One region of the Bradyrhizobium sp. UFLA05-125 genome, then DNA from elsewhere that is predicted to be linked to it. Evidence: predicted binding sites of a transcription regulator. Region 1 holds the regulator's gene; each other region holds the start of a gene.

What was found. The regulator PhoB, encoded in region 1, activates phosphate uptake and scavenging genes when phosphate is short. The targets are predictions, from matches to a motif close to TGTCATNNANCTGTCAT.
Region 2: SO156_RS42675 (UDP-2,3-diacylglucosamine diphosphatase) is a predicted target of PhoB. The motif match lies at 2,098-2,114, and genes of this name have one in related genera.
Region 3: SO156_RS34750 (DUF2794 domain-containing protein) is a predicted target of PhoB. The motif match lies at 1,691-1,707, and genes of this name have one in related genera.
Region 4: phnF (phosphonate metabolism transcriptional regulator PhnF) is a predicted target of PhoB. The motif match lies at 2,138-2,154, and genes of this name have one in related genera.

Annotation. Positions count from the first base shown of each region.
Region 1 covers NZ_JBANBJ010000006.1:45,240-50,136, reverse strand. The annotation lists gene argF (ornithine carbamoyltransferase) at 1-417, opposite strand, end outside; gene SO156_RS09095 (aspartate aminotransferase family protein) at 417-1,625, opposite strand; gene SO156_RS09090 (GcrA family cell cycle regulator) at 2,081-2,593, shown strand; gene phoB (phosphate regulon transcriptional regulator PhoB) at 2,677-3,384, opposite strand; gene phoU (phosphate signaling complex protein PhoU) at 3,399-4,115, opposite strand; gene pstB (phosphate ABC transporter ATP-binding protein PstB) at 4,127-4,897, opposite strand, start outside.
Region 2 covers NZ_JBANBJ010000106.1:3,661-8,557, reverse strand. The annotation lists gene SO156_RS42690 (c-type cytochrome) at 1-694, shown strand, start outside; gene SO156_RS42685 (Lrp/AsnC ligand binding domain-containing protein) at 691-936, opposite strand; gene thiD (bifunctional hydroxymethylpyrimidine kinase/phosphomethylpyrimidine kinase) at 1,111-1,911, shown strand; gene SO156_RS42675 (UDP-2,3-diacylglucosamine diphosphatase) at 2,138-2,950, shown strand; gene SO156_RS42670 (glycosyltransferase family 4 protein) at 2,950-3,993, shown strand; gene SO156_RS42665 (threonine/serine dehydratase family protein) at 4,203-4,897, shown strand, end outside.
Region 3 covers NZ_JBANBJ010000061.1:42,598-47,494, forward strand. The annotation lists gene SO156_RS34740 (Bax inhibitor-1/YccA family protein) at 1-409, shown strand, start outside; gene SO156_RS34745 (GNAT family N-acetyltransferase) at 610-1,140, shown strand; gene SO156_RS34750 (DUF2794 domain-containing protein) at 1,253-1,624, opposite strand; gene SO156_RS34755 (DUF1223 domain-containing protein) at 2,227-3,015, opposite strand; gene acnA (aconitate hydratase AcnA) at 3,253-4,897, opposite strand, start outside.
Region 4 covers NZ_JBANBJ010000062.1:17,155-22,051, forward strand. The annotation lists gene SO156_RS34880 (carbon-phosphorus lyase complex subunit) at 1-1,000, opposite strand, end outside; gene phnH (phosphonate C-P lyase system protein PhnH) at 1,004-1,612, opposite strand; gene phnG (phosphonate C-P lyase system protein PhnG) at 1,617-2,030, opposite strand; gene phnF (phosphonate metabolism transcriptional regulator PhnF) at 2,189-2,917, shown strand; gene phnE (phosphonate ABC transporter, permease protein PhnE) at 3,018-3,866, opposite strand; gene phnE (phosphonate ABC transporter, permease protein PhnE) at 3,863-4,747, opposite strand; gene phnD (phosphonate ABC transporter substrate-binding protein) at 4,824-4,897, opposite strand, start outside.

The DNA.
Region 1 (4,897 bases):
GGCCATTACCTGGCACGGATGCGAGCGCCGCGTCAGTCCGTTGATGACCGGCACTGTCGCGTTCGCCGCGAGCTCGAGCAGCGCATCGTGATTGAGGATGCGGATCATGATGGCATCGACATAGCGCGACAGCACGCGCGCGGTGTCGGCGATGGTCTCGCCGCGGCCGAGCTGCATCTCGGCGCCGGTGAGCATGATGGGCTCGCCTCCGAGCTGGCGCATGGCGACATCGAACGACACCCGCGTCCGCGTCGACGGGCGCTCGAAGATCATCGCCAGCGTCTTGCCTTCGAGCGGCTTGACCGGCTGATGCGCCTTCTGCTTTGCCTTCATGGCCGAGGAGGCGGCGAGCATGCTCTTGAGCTCCGACAGCGGCAGCTCGTTGATATCCAGGAAGTGCTTGGGCGTCTTGCTCATCAGCTTGCCGCCGGCGTCTTGAGAGTGGATTCAATCGCGGTGCAGGCGCGCTCGAGCCGCGCGATGCCCTCCTCGATTTCCGCCTCGGTGACGATCAAGGGCGGCAGGAAGCGCACCACATTGTCGCCGGCGCCGACGGTGAGCAGCTTTTCGTTGCGCAGCGCCGTGGCAAGATCGCCCGAAGGCACCACGGCCTTGAGGCCGATCAACAGCCCCTCGCCGCGCACTTCGCTGACGACATCCGGATGGCGGTCGATCACGGAGGCGAGCTTCTGCTTGAGCAGCAGCGACATCTTCTGCACGTGATCGAAGAAGCCGGGCTTGAGCATGACGTCGAGCACGGCGTTCGCCGCGGACACGGCGAGCGGATTGCCGCCGAAAGTCGAGCCGTGCGAGCCGGGCGTCATGCCGGAGGCCGCCTCGGCGGTCGCAAGGCACGCGCCGATCGGAAAGCCGCCGCCGAGTGCTTTCGCAAGCGACATCACGTCGGGGGTTACGCCGAGGCGGCGATGTGCAAAGAGTTCGCCGGTGCGGCCCATGCCGGTCTGCACCTCGTCGAAGGCGAGCAACAGCCCATGCTCGTCACAGAGCTGGCGCAGCGCGCGATAGAATGCGGGAGGAGCAGAGCGCACGCCGCCCTCGCCCTGGATCGGCTCGATCAGGATGCCCGCAGTCTGTGGGCCGATCGCCTTCTTGACGGCTTCCAGATCGCCATGCGGCACCTGGTCGAACCCGTCCATCGGCGGACCAAAGCCTTCGAGATATTTTGCAGACCCCGTGGCAGCGAGCGTTGCCAGCGTGCGGCCGTGGAACGCGCCCTCGAAAGTGATCATGCGGTAGCGCTCGGGATGGCCCTTGGTGGCGTGATAGCGGCGCACCACCTTGATCACGCATTCCATCGCCTCAGCGCCGGAATTGCAGAAGAACACGAAGTCCGCAAAGCTCTCGTTGCAGAGCCTGACCGCGAGCTTCTCGCCATCCGGGCTCTGGAACAGGTTCGACATGTGCCAGAGCTTTGTCGCCTGCTCCTGCAGGGCCTTGACCAGATGCGGATGTGCGTGACCGAGCGCATTCACGGCGACACCCGATGTGAAATCGAGATAGCGCTCGCCACTGGTTGCGACCAGCCAGCAGCCTTCGCCGCGCTCGAAGCCGAGCTCGGCCCTGGCGAAAACGGGAAGCAGATGCGTCGCGGCGCTCTTGGTCATGGCGGTCACTTGGATGTTGGGGCCGGCTGAGGCTGCGTTGCGCAGCGCATCATTGACCTGCCCGGAAAACGAAACGTGCCGCCTTTTAAGGGCGGCACGTGTCACCATTTTATGCTTGGAAAAACCGCTGTCAATGCCGCCAGAAGGCCGTGCGAGGCGCGCGGCCCGTAGTCTTGCGGTGGCGATTTTGAGAGTTTTTTAAGACGGAACATGTGGACGCGGAGCCGCAGACTCTTGCGCGGGAGTCACGCCATATTGTAGCGTTTCTCCTGTCAGATACGACATCTCGTGCAGCAGTTCTGATCCTCTAAGTCCTCATGTACCGGCGTAACGTTCAGGTGCGTTTTTCGCGCCCGGCGAGCCTTAAGGGATTCTGACGGCACGGGTTTTTCGAGGCTTAGACATCGCCACGTGGCCCCAAGGATTGGCTGGCGCGCGGCGAGGGGAAGGGTGCAATGACGGTTTTGACCTGGTCCGACGATCGCGTCGAGCAATTGAAAAAGCTCTGGGAAGCCGGGCTTTCGGCCAGCCAGATCGCTGCCGAACTCGGGAATGTGACGCGCAACGCCGTAATCGGCAAGGTGCACCGGCTGGGCCTGTCCGGTCGCGCCAAGACCCCGTCCTCGGCGGCTCCCCGGCCGCGCAAGGCACGCCCCGCGCAGCACATGATGCGGGTGAGCCGGCCGATCTCGCGCGGCAACACCGCCCTCGCCCAAGCCTTCGAGGTCGAGGTGGAGCCCGATCCCATCACCTATGACAATGTCGTACCGATGAGCCAGCGCCTGTCGCTGCTCGAGCTCAACGAAGCGACCTGCCACTGGCCGGTCGGCGATCCCTCGAGCCCGGATTTCTTCTTCTGCGGCGGCAAGTCGCTCTCGGGCCTGCCCTATTGCGCGCAGCACTCGCGCGTCGCCTACCAGCCGGCGGCGGATCGTCGGCGCGCACCGGCTAAGCCGGGAACGCGCTGAGTTCAGCCACAAACGACAACGTCCCGGCGCAGGGCCGGGACGCCTGATCGAGAAACGTCAGCGCGCCATTTGGCGCGCTTTTTTTACGTTTGCTCAGCCTTCGCGAAACGATCATCCAGCGCGTAGCCGGCGCCACGGACCGTGCGGATCGGATCCTGCTCGCGGCCGAGATTGAGCAGCTTGCGCAGACGGCCGATATGGACGTCGACGGTGCGCTCATCGATATAGATGTCACGGCCCCAGACGCTGTCGAGCAGCTGCTCGCGCGAGAACACCCGGCCGGGATGCTCCAGGAAGAACTCCAGGAGGCGATATTCGGTCGGGCCGAGGTCGATCGGCCGGCCGGAGCGGGCGACGCGGCGCTTCTCGCGGTCGAGCTCGATGTCGCCGTAGGCGAGTATGGTCGCAAGCCGCTCGGGGCTTGCACGCCGCAGGAGGCCCTTCACGCGTGCGAGCAACTCGGGCACCGAGAACGGCTTGACGATGTAGTCGTCGGCGCCTGTCGCAAGCCCGCGCACCCGCTCGCTCTCCTCACCGCGCGCCGTGAGCATGATGATCGGCAGCTGCTTGGTCTCGGGCCTGGCGCGAAGCCTGCGGCACAGCTCGATGCCGGACAGGCCCGGCAGCATCCAGTCGAGCACGATCAGGTCGGGGATGTGCTCCTTGAGGCGGGTGTCGGCGTCGTCGCCGCGCATCACCGTCTCGACATCGTAGCCGTCGCCTTCGAGGTTATAGCGCAATAGCTCGGTCAGCGCTTCCTCGTCCTCAACAACCAGAATGCGTGCGCCCATGGCGTCGTCGCTCCTTAAGTGTTCGGCACGGTCGTGGCGAAGGTGGTCATGTCGCCCTTCGGACGCTTGTCCGCGATGGCCTGACCTTCGATCATATAGAAGACGGTCTCGGCGATGTTGGTCGCATGGTCGCCGATCCGCTCGATATTCTTGGCGCAGAACATCAAATGGATGCAGAACGAAATGTTGCGCGGATCCTCCATCATGTAGGTCAGGAGCTCGCGGAACAGCGAAGTGCAGATCGCGTCGACCTCCTCGTCGCCCTTCCACACCATCATCGCCGCTGGCAGATCATGCGCGGCATAGGCGTCCAGCACCGACTTGACCTGCTGCTGCACGAGGTCGGTCATGTGCTCCAGGCCGCGGAACAGCTTTAGCGGATGGAAATCGGTCTCGAGCGCGGCGACGCGCTTGCCCATGTTCTTGGCGAGGTCGCCGATGCGCTCCAGATCGGTCGCAACGCGCATGGCGCCGACGATCTCGCGCAGGTCGACCGCCATCGGCTGGCGGCGCGCGATCGTGAGCACGGCGCGCTCCTCGATCTTCTTCTGGAGCGCGTCGATCTCGGCGTCGGTTGCTACCACGCGCTGGCCGAGCGCGACGTCACGGCGGATCAGCGCATCGACGGAATCGACGATCATGCGCTCGGCAAGGCCACCCATCTCCGCAACGAGCCGCGTAAGCTCCTGGAGGTCGGTGTCGAAGGCCTTTGCGGTATGTTCAGAAGCCATTTCCTGTCTCCTCAGCCGAAGCGGCCGGTGATGTAGTCCTGGGTACGCCGGTCGCTGGGCGACGTGAAGATCTTGCTGGTCTCGTCGAACTCGATGAGCTCGCCGAGATACATGAAGGCGGTCTTGTCGGAGACGCGCGCCGCCTGCTGCATGTTGTGGGTGACGATCGCGATCGTGTAGTTCTCGGCGAGCTCCTGGATCAGCTCCTCGACCTTGGCGGTCGAGATCGGATCGAGCGCCGAGCAGGGCTCGTCGAACAGGATCACCTCGGGGCGCACCGCCACGGTGCGGGCGATGCAGAGACGCTGCTGCTGGCCACCGGAGAGCGACAGGCCGGAGGCGTTGAGCTTGTCCTTGACTTCGTTCCACAGCGCACCACCGCGCAGCGCCTTCTCGACCCGGTCGTCCATCTCGGACTTGGAGATCTTCTCATAGAGGCGGATGCCGAAGGCGATGTTCTCATAGATCGTCATCGGGAACGGCGTCGGCTTCTGGAACACCATGCCGACCCGGGCACGCAGCAGGTTGAGGTCGAGCTTGGGGTCGAGGATGTTGGTCTGGTCCAGCATCAGCTGACCGGTGGCGCGCTGCCCCGGATAGAGATCGTACATCCGGTTGAAGATGCGCAGCAGGGTCGACTTGCCGCAGCCGGACGGGCCGATGAACGCCGTGACGCGGTTGGTGCCGAGCGTCATGTTGATGTTCTTCAGCGCGTGGTGTTCGCCGTAATAGAAGTTGAGGTTGCGCACCGTCACCTTGGCCGGAGCCTCAGGCAGCGTCGG
Region 2 (4,897 bases), on a different contig from region 1:
CACTTTCTACGCGCCCAACATCTCGCAGGATCCGGCCGAAGGCATCGGACGCTGGAGCGAGGCTGATTTCGTCAATGCGGTGATGAAGGGCGTTTCGCCTGATGGCGCGCATTACTTCCCGGCATTTCCCTATACGTCCTACGCGCATGCGAAGGTGGACGATGTCCGCGATCTCTTCGCCTATCTGAAGACGCTGCCCGCCGTGCCGGGCAAGGTGCGCGATCACGATCTGCCGTTTCCCTTCAACATCCGCCGCAATGTCGGCGTCTGGAAATGGCTGTTCATGGACAGCAAGCCGTTCGTCGCGGATGCTCAGCGCTCGCCGCAATGGAATCGCGGCGCCTATCTCGTGAACAGTTTTGGCCACTGCGCCGAATGCCATAGCCCGCGCAATCTGCTCGGCGGCCTCATGACGTCGCAACGCTTTGCCGGTGGCCCCAGTCCGGACGGTGAGGGCTGGGTGCCGAACATCACGCAAAAGGGCATCGGCGACTGGAGCGAGAAGGACATCGCCGACTTCCTCGAGACCGGCGACATGCCCGAGGGCGACAGCGCCTCCGGCGCGATGCGGCCGGTGATCAAGAATCTCGCGCGGCTCAAGCCCGAGGACCGCGCCGCGATGGCCGAATATCTGAAATCGCTGCCGCCGGTCGAGGGACCCAAGCCGCCGCCGAAGCGGAAGCAGGACGGTTAGCGGCCGCCAAACGCCTTGAAGGTGATGATGGTGAGGGTGTCCTGGATGCCCGGCAGGATCTGCACCTTCTCGTTGATGAAGTGGCCGATGTCGGTGTCCTTGTCGACATAGAACTTCACCAGGAGGTCATAGTGGCCCGCTGTGGAATAGATCTCGGAGGCGATCTCGGCTTCGGCGAGCGCGTTGGCGACCGTGTAGGACTGGCCGAGCTTGCATTTGATCTGGACGAAGAAAGGAACCATCGCGGTTGCTCCGAAGGCATGATTTGGCGGCTAATAGGCCAAAATCGGCCGGCTTTAGCAAGCGAACTTGCTACCCCCGGGCGCTACTTGCTGCCCCGGGCGCAAGCAAGCTTGCTGCCCCCGGGTATGCGCGTTAGGACAGACCATGCCCCCGATCCATCCGAAAGCCGCGCCATGACGACGCCCATAGCGCTCACCATCGCGGGCTCCGATTCGAGCGGCGGCGCCGGCATCCAGGCCGACCTGAAGACGTTTGCGGCGCTCGGCGTCTATGGCGCCTCCGCGATCACGGCTCTGACCGCGCAAAACACCAAAGGCGTGACCGGCATTCATGCGGTGCCCGCCGCGTTCGTGACCGCGCAGATCGATGCGGTGTTCTCCGATCTCGATGTCGGCGCGGTCAAGATCGGCATGGTGGCGCAGGCGGCCAGCATCGATGCAATCGCCTCCAGCCTCGCGCGATGGTCGCCACGGCATGTCGTGCTCGATCCCGTGATGGTCGCAACCTCCGGCGACCGGCTGCTGGCGGCAGAAGCCGTCGAGGCGTTGCGCACAAAACTCATGCCGCTCGCATCGGTGATCACGCCGAACCTGCCCGAGGCTGCCGCACTGCTGGACGAGCAGGTCGCGGAGAGCGAGGCCGAGATCGAGAGCCAGGGGCGTCGCCTGCTCGCGCTTGGTTGTCGCGCGGTCCTGATCAAGGGCGGGCACGGGCAGGGCGCCGAGAGCATCGACTATCTCGTCAGCGCGGACGGCGTGATTGCGCTCGCCGCGCCGCGGGTTGCGACCCCAAACACCCATGGCACCGGCTGCTCACTATCCTCGGCGGTTGCGGCGGGCCTCGCCCGGGGCGAGCCACTCGAGCAGGCCGTGCGCAACGCCAAGGCCTGGATCAGCGCGGCGATTACGGCTGCCGATCGCTTCAGCGTCGGTCACGGCCATGGGCCGATCCATCATTTCCACAAGTTCTATTGACCTCGGCCGCGATGGCGACGGCAGTGCGCGGCGGCCGCTGGCGTTAACCAATAAACCTATGGGTTCCCGGAGTTTTGCGGAGGCCTCTGCCGCGCCATGTCGCCTGATTGTCGCATGCGGCTGATATCCGCGAAGGGGGCGAGGCAAGGTTTGATTCGTATCTGAGGGTGCCTCACAGGTTCAATCGGTCATCCCCCTGTCACGGGATATTGTTACAGGCTGGCGCATGGGAAGTTACGATGTGAGTGACGAGAGCCCGGAGCGGCGCTTTCGCACGTTGTTCATCTCCGACGTTCATCTCGGGGCCCGCGGCTCGCAAGCCGACCTTCTGCTGGACTTCCTGCGCTACCACGATGCCGACACGATCTATCTCGTTGGCGACATCGTCGATGGCTGGGCGCTGAAATCGAGCTGGCACTGGCCGCAATCGCACAACGACCTGGTGCAAAAGCTGCTGCGCAAGGCGCGCAAGGGCGCCAAGGTCATCTACGTGCCCGGCAATCACGACGAATTCCTGCGCAACTATTACGGCACGCATTTCGGCGGCATCGACGTCGTCGAGAACACCGTGCACACCGGCGTCGACGGCAAGCGCTACCTCGTCATCCACGGCGACATCTTCGACCTCGTGGTGCAGAACGCGCGCTGGCTCGCTCATCTCGGCGACAAGGCCTACGACTTCGCGATCCAGATGAATCGCTTCGTCAACTTCTTCCGCCGCATGTTCGGCGTGCCCTATTGGTCGCTGTCGCAATGGGCCAAGCAGAAGGTCAAGAACGCGGTCAACTATATCGGCGCGTTCGAGCAGGCGCTGTCCGCCGAAGCCCGGCGCCACGACGCCGACGGCGTGATCTGCGGCCACATCCACTATGCCGTGATCCGCGACGAGAACGGCATCCGCTACATGAATTGTGGCGACTGGGTCGAGAGCTGCACCGCGCTCGTCGAGCACGATGACGGCCATTTCGAGATCATCACCTGGGCGGATCAGTTGCAGAAGCCTGCGGCCGTTCCACAGGTCGCGGCAAGAGCCGCATGATGCGCATCCTGGTCGCGACCGACGCCTGGCACCCGCAAGTCAACGGTGTGGTTCGGACGCTGACCAAGCTCGCTGACGCTGCGAAGGCGCTGGACGTCGAGTTCTCCTTCCTCACCCCGCAATCGTTCCGTACCTTCGCGATGCCGAGCTATCGCGACGTGCGCCTGGCGATGCCGCGGCCGGCGAGGATCGCGAAGCTGATCGAGGAGGCGCGTCCCGACAGCATCCATATCGCGACCGAGGGGCCGATTGGCGTCATGGTCCGCCGCTATTGCCGGCAGCACAAGCTGCCGTTCACGACGAGCTTCCACACCCGCTTCCCCGAATATGTCCGCGCCAGGGTGCCGGTTCCGGGCTCGCTGATCTGGCGGGCGCTGCGCCGTTTTCACGCGCCCAGCCGAGCCGTGATGGCCGCTACCCCGGCGCTGGCGCGCGAGCTCAGCGAGCGCGGTTTCGACAATGTCGTGCTGTGGCCGCGCGGTGTCGACAACAAGCTGTTCTATCCCCGCGCCATCGATCTCTGCTTCCCCGCGCCGGTGTTCCTCTGCGTCGGCCGGGTCGCGGTGGAGAAGAATCTCCAGGCGTTCCTCGACCTCGAACTGCCCGGCACCAAGGTGATCGTCGGCGACGGTCCGGCGCGCGCCGGCCTGGAGCAGGCCTATCCCCAGGCAATCTTCTTGGGGGAAAAGCACGGCGAGGCGCTGGCCGAAATCTATGCCGCGGCCGACGTGTTCGTGTTTCCGAGCCGGACCGACACGTTTGGCCTCGTGCTCCTCGAAGCGCTGGCGAGCGGCCTGCCGGTGGCAGCCTTCCCGGTGAAGGGGCCGCGGGACGTGATTGGCGATGCGCCGGTCGGGGTGCTGGACGAGGATCTGCGCAGCGCCTGCCTCGCGGCGCTCGACATTTCGAGGCAGGACTGCGTCGAATTCGCCGCCAACCATACCTGGGAGGCATCGGCGCGCGCCTTCGTCGACAGCATCCGGGCCGTCGGCGCCGTGCTGCCGCACGCCCAAGAGCCGGATCAGCCGCGTTTCGTCGCCTAAAGCGCGATGAGATTGGAACGAATGGTCATCGCGCTTTAGGTTATTGTTTGAGCATGATCTCCGCGCAAACGCGTTCCGCGTTTGTCGCGAGGGAAAACCGCTTCACACTTTGCGCTAACGCGGCCCTTCGGGTCCGGATCATGCTCTAGGACTACGCCCTCACGCGGCGGTGTCTTCCCAGCCGTCAAGGGGCGGGATACAAATTGCCCATGACGGAACAGCCCCTCCCGGTCGGCCCCGCCGATATCGATGCCGCAGCGCGCGTGATCGCGCCCTTCGCCATCCACACCCCGCTTTTGTCCTTCCCCGTGCTCAACGAGCGCGTCGGCGCAAAAGTGTTCCTGAAGCCGGAGATGTTGCAGCGGACCGGCTCCTTCAAGTTCCGTGGCGCCTTCAACAAGGTGTCCTCTATACCGCAGGACAAGCGCAGCGGCGGCGTGGTGGCGTTCTCCTCGGGCAATCATGCGCAAGGCGTGGCGGCCGCGGCAAAGATCCTCGACATGCAGGCGATCATCGTGATGCCGTCGGATGCGCCGCTGTCCAAGCGCGAGCGCACCAAATCCTACGGCGCTGAGGTCGTGCTGTACGATCGCGACCGTGACGATCGCGAGGCGATCGCGCGCGGCATTGCCGAGAAGCGCGGCGCAACGCTGGTCAGGCCTTATGACGATCCCTTCGTCATCGCGGGGCAGGGCACCGCGGGCCGCGAGATCGCCGAGGACATGGCGGCCCTCGGTATTGCGCCGGACATCGTGGTTGCCCCGGCCTCCGGCGGCGGCTTGATCGCGGGCGTAGCGACAGCAGTGAAAGCGCGCTATCCGCAGGCCCAGCTCGTCGTAGCCGAGCCCGAAGCATTCGACGATCACAAGCTCTCGCTTGCCGTCGGTCACCGCGAGGCGCATGC
Region 3 (4,897 bases), on a different contig from region 1:
GTCCTCGATCTTCCTGGTGTTCACGCACACCTCGATCGTACGGGTGTTCTTCATCACCGCGGCCACCTTCGGCGCGCTGAGCCTCTACGGCTACACCACCAAGCGTGACATGACCGGGATGGGATCGTTCCTGTTCATGGGCCTGATCGGCATCATCATCGCAAGCCTCGTCAACCTGTTCCTGGCGAGCTCGGCGCTGCAGTTCATCGTGTCGGTGGCCGGCGTGCTGGTGTTCGCGGGCCTCACCGCCTGGGACACCCAGCGGCTGAAGAACGACTACATCTACGGCTACGCGTCGGCCGGCGGTGACATTGCCGAACGCGCGGCGATCACCGGTGCGCTGTCGCTGTATTTGAACTTCATCAACCTGTTCACGCTGCTGCTGCAGCTCCTCGGCCAGCGCGACTAGGCGATCAGCCTGAGGGAACGACAAGAGCCCCGGCCGCAAGGCCGGGTTTTTTGTTTGGCAGTCTCTCCGTCATGCCCCGGGCATCCACGAGCTTTCCGACCGCGAGCAAGAAAGGCCGTGGATGGCCGGGACAAGCCCGGCCATGACGTATGCGGAAACACTCGTTGCCCGTAGCGGGGCCGCTGCTATCCTCGCCTCCCATGTCTGCACTTGAAATCAGGCCCACAACCGAGGCCGACCTTCCCGCCATCACCGCCATTTACGAGCACGCCGTCCGCAAGGGCACGGCGACCTTCGAGCTCGAACCGCCCGACCTTGCCGAGATGACGCGCCGCTACAAGGCGCTGACGGACGGCGGCTACCCCTATTTCGTCGCCATGCTCGATGGCCGCATCGCCGGCTACGCCTATGCCAGCGCCTACCGGCCGCGGCCCGCCTATCGCTTCACGGTCGAGAACTCGATCTATCTCGAGCCCTCGTTCCATCGCCGCGGCATCGGCTCGGCGCTGTTGCATCGGCTGATCGTCGAATGCGAGGCGCGCGGCTTCCGCCAGATGATCGCCGTGATCGGCGATTCCGCCAATGCCGGCTCGATCGGCGTGCACACCCGCGCCGGCTTCAAGATGATCGGCACGCATCCCAGTGTCGGCCTGAAGTTCGGCCGCTGGCTGGATACGGTGATGATGCAGCGCGACCTCGGCGAGGGCGCAACGAGCGTGCCGACGACGTAGGGAACTCTCGTAGGGTGGGCAAAGGCGCTTGCGCCGTGCCCACCATCCATCCACGGAAACAGAAGCGGTGGGCACGCTTCGCTTTGCCCACCCTACGGCACTGAGCTAGTGGTTAAACTACCGCGAGCTTGCGGTCGATCGCCAGCAGCACGCGCTCGAGCTCGTGGCCGCGACGCAGGATCAGACCGGTCGCCGAGATCACGCTGTACATGCCCTGCTTGCGGGCGAGCCGTGGGTCTTTCTCGATGCGATAGAGCGGCACTTCGGAGGCGCGGCGATAGACCGAGAACACGGCGCGGTCTTTCAGGAAGTCGATGGCATAGTCACGCCACTCGCCGTCGGCCACCATGCGGCCGTAGAGGTTGAGGATGCGATGCAATTCGAGCCGGTTGAACGTGACCCGGCCAGGCTGGGAACTCGCAGCGGCGCCTCGCGCCACTGCGCGCTGCTCGCTCGGATCGGCATCCTCCGACATCAGACTCATGGAGCGCCTCCTGTCGCTTCAAATGCATGACCGGCGGCCGCAAAAACCGTCCCGGCACCCCGGATCATGACAGTTGTATGATTGCGCCAACCGGGGCCGGCCGCAAGGGGCACCTACCCGCACGGCTCCAGATCGCATTGCGAATACACCTTCCGGCTGTGGAGCTCGGTCGCGGCATACCGTCACGGGATCGTTAGCAATAATCTTAGTCTCGCCGCTTTTCCGCCCAGCGCCTGCCGCCCTGCACTGCGAAAAGATTCGTGTGCGTTGGCCCGGTCCTTTCGGTTCCGGATTCCTCAGCCCCCAGCCCCCCGGGGTCGTCGGGATCGGGCCTGTTCGCACGAAGGAGGACCAACGCGAGTTGGTCCTTTTTTGTTTGTGTGGGGATGTTTCTGCCGACGCACTTCTCCCCGCCGAAGATTCGCTAAGGAGCCTGCGCAGCTAGCGTCTCGAAGGATCGAGCCCGAGTTGCCCGAGCGTGGGCCTGCAGGTTCTCGCCGCGATGCTAAGCATCGTCCGCTAGACGGCGCTGCGCGCCTCCTCACCATGAGGATCGAGAGCGGATATGTATCTGGTAGGGATGAGAGACTTTAATCCAGCGATCAATGCAGCGACGTGTACGCTGCGCCCAGCATCGGGCCCGGCTTCTCGCGGCTGCCATCCTGGACATAGACGACCGCGCCATCGACGCCGTCACGCGTGAGGTTCTCCAGCGGCACGGTCCAGCTTTCCGGAGTGCCGTTCCAGTCACCGACCTTCAGCAGGTTGCGCACCACGTTGTGGTAAGTGATCTGCTGCCCGCGATTTTCGCCGCGGCCGATCGAGATCGGCACCGCCTTGGTGATCGAGCAGATCCAGACCTCGCCATGCGAGACCACTGCCTCCTTGCTCGCCGCCACTGAGACGTTGAGCTGCTTGCCTGCGAGCGACATCGACACCGGCACGCTCATCACCGTGTCGGCCTTGCTGGTCTTTGCGATCGCGCTTTCGATGCCGGCGCGGTCGCTGCCGATGACATGCGCCGAGCCGTTGACCACCACCTGGGGCGTGTAGACCTCGCGGTCGCCGCGCATCCGCGAATAGGCGCGCTGCCGCGCCGAGAACCGTGAATCCGCCAGCGTGTCCTTCCAGCCGAGATAATCCCAGTAGTCGATCGGCATGCTCAGCGCGATGATCGAGGGATCGTTGGAAAGCTCGCCGATAATCTTGTCGGCGGGCGGACAGGACGAGCAGCCCTGCGAGGTGAAGAGCTCGACGACCGCGCGGGGATCGGCGTGGGCAGGACGGATGACCGCGATGATTGCGCAGACACCAAGTGCACTTGACCAGATCGCACCTGACCAGATCGCACCGGACCATCGCGAAATCAGATTAGAGGCCATCATTGTCATGTTGAACGCCGCACACCTTGGCTGATGTCGAGGGGAAAACTTATCGCCGATTGGTCACCGTAGTCTTACGGACAAATCCTGCGCGTGCAGTGCGCTCCGCATCATCCGAGACGAAGATCTTTCGCCGGACGAGCCCATCTGGAACATACCGCAAACGAACAAAGGCGGCCCTTGATAGGCCGCCTTCGCTTAACGTTCTACTCACTTCGCAGTGAGCCATCGTTCACAAGTCCGCGCTTACGCCGCGAGTTTGCGCAGCACATAGTGCAGGATACCGCCGTTGCGATAGTAGTCGAGTTCGTCCAGCGTATCGATGCGGCAGAGCAGCGAAACGCGCTGCAGCGAGCCGTCGGCCGAGACGATCTCGGCGGTCAGCTTCTGGCGCGGCTTGAGCTCGCCGACGAGGCCGCGCAGCGTGACCTTCTCGTCGCCCTTCAGACCAAGCGACTGCCAGGAAGTGCCTTCCTCGAAGGTCAGCGGCAGCACGCCCATCCCGACCAGGTTGGAGCGATGGATACGCTCGAAGCTCTGGCAGACCACGGCGCGAACACCGAGCAGACGCGTGCCCTTCGCCGCCCAGTCGCGCGAGGAGCCGTTGCCGTACTCGGCGCCGGCGAACACGACCAGCGGCACGTTCTCCTGCTGATACTTCATCGCGGCGTCATAGATCGACATCTGCTCGCCGTCGGGCCAGTGCTTGGTGAGACCGCCTTCCGGAATGTTGCCGTCGGCGCCCTTGAGCATGAAGTTCTTGATGCGAATGTTGGCGAAGGTGCCGCGCATCATCACTTCATGATTGCCGCGCCGCGTGCCGTACTGGTTGAAGTCGGCGGGGCGCACCTGGTGTTCGCTGAGATACTTGCCGGCCGGAGAGGTCAGCTTGATCGAGCCTGCCGGGGAGATGTGGTCGGTGGTGATCTTGTCGCCGAACATGGCGAGGATGCGCGCCTCGACGATATCGGTGACCGGCTCCGGCTCCTTCTTCATGCCTTCGAAGTAGGGCGGGTTCTGGACATAGGTCGAGCTCATGTTCCAGCGATAGGTCTCGCTCTCGACCGTCTTTATCTTGCGCCAGTTGGTGTCGCCCATGAACACGTCGGCATACTTCTTCTTGAAGATCGACGCGGTCACGAATTTCTTCATGAAGGCGTTGATCTCCTTCGTCGTCGGCCAGATGTCCTTGAGGTACACCGGCTTGCCGTCCTTGCCTTCGCCGAGCGGCTCGGTGGCGAGGTTCTTCGTCACGCTGCCCGCGAGCGCGTGGGCGACGACCAGCGGCGGCGAGGCGAGATAGTTCGCCTGCACGTCCGGCGAGACGCGGCCTTCGAAGTTGCGGTTGCCGGAGAGCACGGCGGCCGCGACGATGCCGTTGTCGTTGATCGACTTCGAGATCTCTTCCGGCAGCGGACCGGAATTGCCGATACAGGTGGTGCAGCCGAAGCCGACCAGGTTGAAGCCGACCTTGTCGAGATCGGCCTGCAGGCCCGAATTGGCGAGATATTCGGCGACGACCTGGCTGCCCGGCGCGAGCGAGGTCTTCACCCAGGGTTTTGCCTTTAGCCCCTTCTTGGCCGCATTGCGTGCCAGCAGACCCGCGCCGATCAGCACGCTCGGATTTGAGGTGTTGGTGCAGGAGGTGATCGCCGCGATCACGACGTCGCCATGACCGAGCTCGAAGTTCTTGCCCTCGACCGCGTAGCGCTTCTCGGCGTCATCGCCCTTCTTGTACTCGTTGGCCATCGCCAGCGAGAAGCCTTCCGACACGGAGGGCAGCGCGATGCGGCCTTCGGGACGCTTCGGTCCGGCCATTGAGGGGACGACGTCGCCGAGATCGAGCGTCAGCGTCTCCGTGAACACCGGATCCGCCGACTTGGCGGTCCGG
Region 4 (4,897 bases), on a different contig from region 1:
GCAGCTTCAGGTGCTCGACGAAGCCGGTAGCCTGGACGTTGTCGGAATGCGACATCACGAATTCCTCGTCCTGCGCAGGTGCAAACACTTCCTCGCCGAGCTCGCGCGAGCGAAGCGCGCGATCGACCAGCGCCATCGACATGGTCTTGCGCTCGCTCTGGCCGAAAGCGAGGCCGTAGCCGCGGGTGAAGCACGGCGCGTCCGTCGCCGAGCCCTTGAACTGGTTGACCATCTGACACTCGGTGAGCTCGATCGCGCCGAGCGGCACGGCGAAGCCGACATCCTCCGCTGAGAATTCGACCTCGACCTCGCCGAAACGGATCTCGCCGGCGAAGGGATGATTACGGCCGTAGCCGCGCTGGGTCGAGTAACCCATCGCCAGCAGAAAGCCTTCGTCGCCGCGCGCGAGATTTTGTAGCCGCAGATCGCGGTCGGCGGGGAAGTTGAGGGGTTCGCGCGTGAGATCGCCGACGGGCACGCCGTCTTCTGCTTGCGGCGACGGCTCGATCAGCCCGTCGCGGCCCAGAATGTCCGTCACGCGCGGCGTGGCCGCGGGCGAGGCTTCGGCCGTCGCCGGCTCCTCCGGTACGAAACCTTCGGCAAGCCCCGGGTCGAGCAGGCGATGGGTGTAATCGAATGTCGGCCCGAGGATCTGCCCGCCCGGAATGTCCTTGAAGGTCGATGACACCCGCCGCTGCACCCGCATCGCGCCGGTATCGATCGGCTCGCTTGCGCCGAAGCGCGGCAAGGTGGCGCGGAAGGCGCGGACCAGGAAGATCGCCTCGATCAGGTCGCCGCGCGCCTGCTTGATGGCGAGCGCGGCGAGCTCGCGGTCATAGAGCGAGCCTTCGCTCATGACGCGATCGACGGCAAGGCCGAGCTGCTCGGAAATCTGGCCGAGCGAAATTTCCGGCACGTTCTGGTCGCCACGCCGCGCGTGCGCCAGCAGGCGATGGGCGTTCTCGATGGCACGTTCGCCACCCTTGACTGCGACATACATGCTTTAGCTTCCCTTATTCGCGACCCGCGTGGTGCGCGGGATCGCAACCACGGCGTCATCGGCGACCAGCACAACGTCGATGCCGCGCGGAAACAGCGCCTCGTTGATGCGCAGGCGCTCGAACAGGTCGGCCGGCCTGATCGTCGCCTGAACGATCGCCACGCCGTCGATGCCGGGGCCACGGAGCTCGAAGGCGGCTCCTGCGTCGAGGCTCTCCACTTGCAGGATCAAGGTGGTCGAGCGATCCGGATATTCGTTGCTGCCGAATGCAAAGCGCTCGAGCGAAGGAAGCGCGGCACCATCGGCGATCAGTGCAAAGCCCGCGACCGAAGAATCCTGAACCACCGGCGCACCGGTGTGGAATTTCAGCCACTTCAAGACGTCAGAGCTCTCCGACATCCGCGCATCGAGCCAGAGCGGCGTGTCGTGGTCGAACAGCGTCAGTGCAATCGCCGCCGTGCCCCGCATCATGGGTCCGGGCGTGCCCGTCAACGGCACGATACGCTGCACCGAGCCCGGCCGCGCCATCGCGTCCATGACCGAGCGAAAGGTCGATTGAGCCGACAACACCTTGTCGGCGAAACCCGGCGGCAGTTCCGCAATCGTGGTCATGGCCTCACCCCTCACCGCGCACCATGGTGTAGAAATCAACCTTCGTTGCCGCTGTCTGTGCGGCACGCTGCGCCTGTCGCGCGTGCAGGTCCGCGCGCAGCGGCGCTATGACCTCGCGTTCGACAACGGCACCGAATTCTTCCGTCTGCACGAGCGCGTCGCAGAGCGCGATCAGCCTGGCCTTCTCACCGTCGCGGCCGAGCGTATAGCCAAAACCAACCTCACCGCTCGCAAGCTGCACCGCCGCACGCGACACGGTGGCTTCGCCCAGGTTGAACGGCGCACCGTCGCCGCCAACGCGGCCGCGCAGCATCACGAGGCCGTTCTCGGGCGCGCGCAGGTCGTCGTGCCGCGGCAGCACGATGGTGCCGAGACGGTTGGCGATGTCGCCGGGTTCCGCGTGCGCCAGCACGGCCATCGCCGCCTTGCGCCGGGTCTTGAGGCTGTCTTGCGGGGTCACGTCGCTCACCAGGCTTGCCGAATTGAAGTTGTCTATGATAATAGACAACTTCATAAGGAAGCGCCATGACTGTTTCGTGACAACCGTATGATTTTCGAGATAGGCTGTTCCCCGTTATGAGCCTTCAGGACACTGCCTCTTCCGGCGTCGCGCTGTGGCGCCTGGTTGCCGACGGCATCGAGCGCGGCATCGCCGACGGCCGCTTTGCGGCCGGCGAGAAGCTGCCGGGCGAGATGGAGATCGCCGAGACCTATCGCGTGAACCGCCACACCGTGCGGCGCGCGCTGGCGGCGCTTGCCGAGCGCGGCCTGGTGCGCGCCGAGCGCGGCAGCGGCACCTATGTCGAGGCGCAGAAGCTCGCCTATCCGCTGCGCTCGCGCACGCGCTTCTCGGAGATCGTCGGCGCCGGCGGCCGCGAGCCGCGCGGACAGCTGATCGAGGCGCTGGCGGACGTGGCGAGCCGGGAACTTGCGCGGGAACTCGGCGTGAAGACCGGCGCGCCGCTGGTCCGGATCGAATCCGTTCGCCTTGCGGACCGGTCGCCGATCTGCGTCTCGACGTCCTGGTTGTCAGCCGAACTCTTTCCTGATGCGGGAGCGGTGTTCGCCGCCACGCGCTCGATGACGAAACTGCTCGCGCATTATGGTGTGCGCGACTACCGCCGCGGTTCGACCCGGATCACAGCCGGCATCGTCGATGCCACCGATGCGGCGCGACTCGATCTCGCGCTGGGGCGTCCGATCCTGGTGGTCGATTCGACCGACGTCGATCCGGACGGCAAGCCGCTGGTGACGAAGCGCTCGCGGTTCGCGGCAGAACGGGTGGAATTCTTGATCGAATCGTAGGGTGGGCAAAGGCGCACTTGCGCCGTGCCCACCATCCTTCCAAGACTTCGACAGAAATGGTGGGCACGCTTTGCTTTGCCCACCCTACGAGAGAAGCGCTCTATGCCACCGCTCGCCTGCCGATGATGGCGAAGCGCAGCTTGCCGGAGATGAAGTCGATCGCGGCGACGGCGACCAGGATCATGAGCACGAGGAACGACACCTTCTGCCATTCCAGCACGCGAATCTGCTCGGCGAGCTGGAGGCCGATGCCGCCGGCACCCACGATGCCGATGATGCTGGCCGAGCGCGTGTTCGATTCGATGAAGTACAGCACCTGACCGGCGATGACCGGCAGCACCTGCGGCATCAGGCCGAAGCGAATCTCATGCAAGGCACTGCCGCCTGATGCCCTGATGCCCTCGACCTGCTTCTGGTCGGCCGCCTCGATTGCCTCCGAAAACAGCTTACCGAGCGCGCCGAAGTCCGAGACCATGATCGCTAGCACGCCGGCGAACGGGCCGAGCCCGACGACATTGATCCAGACCAGCGCCCAGATCAGCGTATCGACGCCGCGGATCGAATCGAGGAAGCGCCGCACCGGGAAGCGAATGATGTTCGGCGGCACGATGTTGCGCGCCGCCAGCAGCGAGACCGGCAGGGCCAGCGTTGCGGCGAGGGTTGTGCCGAGCAGCGCGATCGACAGCGTCTCGCCGAGCGCCTTGAGATAAAGCGGCAGCGACGTTCCTGGATCGGGCGGGATCATCATCATGGTGATCCAGCCGAGCTGCTTGAGGCCTGCGATGAACTTTGCCGGCTCGAAGCCGAGATCGTGCAGGCCAAAGATGAAGACAGCGAGCGCCGCCACGATCATGGCCGGCGTCGCCAGACGCGCGGCCGCCGGCCGCTCGAAGGCATCAGGATATTTTGTCCGCAGCGCCGCGGTGTCGGGCTTCTCGAACTGCTTCATGACCGTGCATCCTTGCCGAACAGCCGCGCGCGCAGCCAGCCGGTCGTGATGTCGATGACGAAGATCGTAAGCACGATCATCAGCAGGATCGCGCTGACGTCGGAGTAATAGAACTTGCGGATCGCGACCACGAGCTCCTGGCCGATGCCGCCAGCACCGACGAAACCCATCACCGAGGATTCGCGGACATTGATCTCGAAGCGCAGCAGCGCGTAGCTGACATAGCCGGCGGAAACCTGCGGCAGCACGGCAAAGCGCATGCAGGACAGCCAGCTCGCGCCGGTCGAGCGCACGCCTTCGACCGGCTTCATGTCCGCATTCTCCACGATCTCGGAAAACAGCTTGCCGAGCGCGCCGGTGGAGTGAATGGCGATCGCCAGCACGCCGGCCATCGGCCCGAGCCCGAAGGCCATGACGAAGATAAGGGCAAACACGATACCCGGCACGGTGCGGGCGAATTCGAGCAGGCGGCGCACGGTGAAGCGCAACCAGGGCGCTGGCGAGGTGTTCTCAGCGGCGAAAAAATTCAGGCAGAAGGCGCAGACCGCGCCGATCAGGGTGCCGACATAGCTGATCAGCAGCGTCTCGCCGAGCAGCTTGCCCCATTTGTACCAGCCCCACAGCCATTCGCCGGGATCGGTCCAGACACGCTGGCCGCTGTCGAGGGTGAGGATACGGTCAAAATAGCTGACGAAATTGCCGAAATAGGTGAAGAGCGTCCGCAAATTCACCTCGGCCCCGATCGCGGCGAGGATCAGCGCGGCGATGAACAGCGTAGCGCCAGCGAACAGCCGCAGGCGCTTGCGCGCCACCGCGTGGCGATAGGCCGCGTTCAGCGCAGTCAGTTGCTGCTCGGGAAGGATCGAAACCGCGATGGTCATGGGGTCAGCGGACAAGGCTCGACATAGAAAAGAGCCGGGTCAATTGACCCGGCTCCAGGTGCGTCGTCCCGTTCGATCAGGACGCCTTCTTACGCAGATTGTCGACGAATTTGATCAGCTCGATCGTCTTGTTGTAGTCGTCGGTGGCGA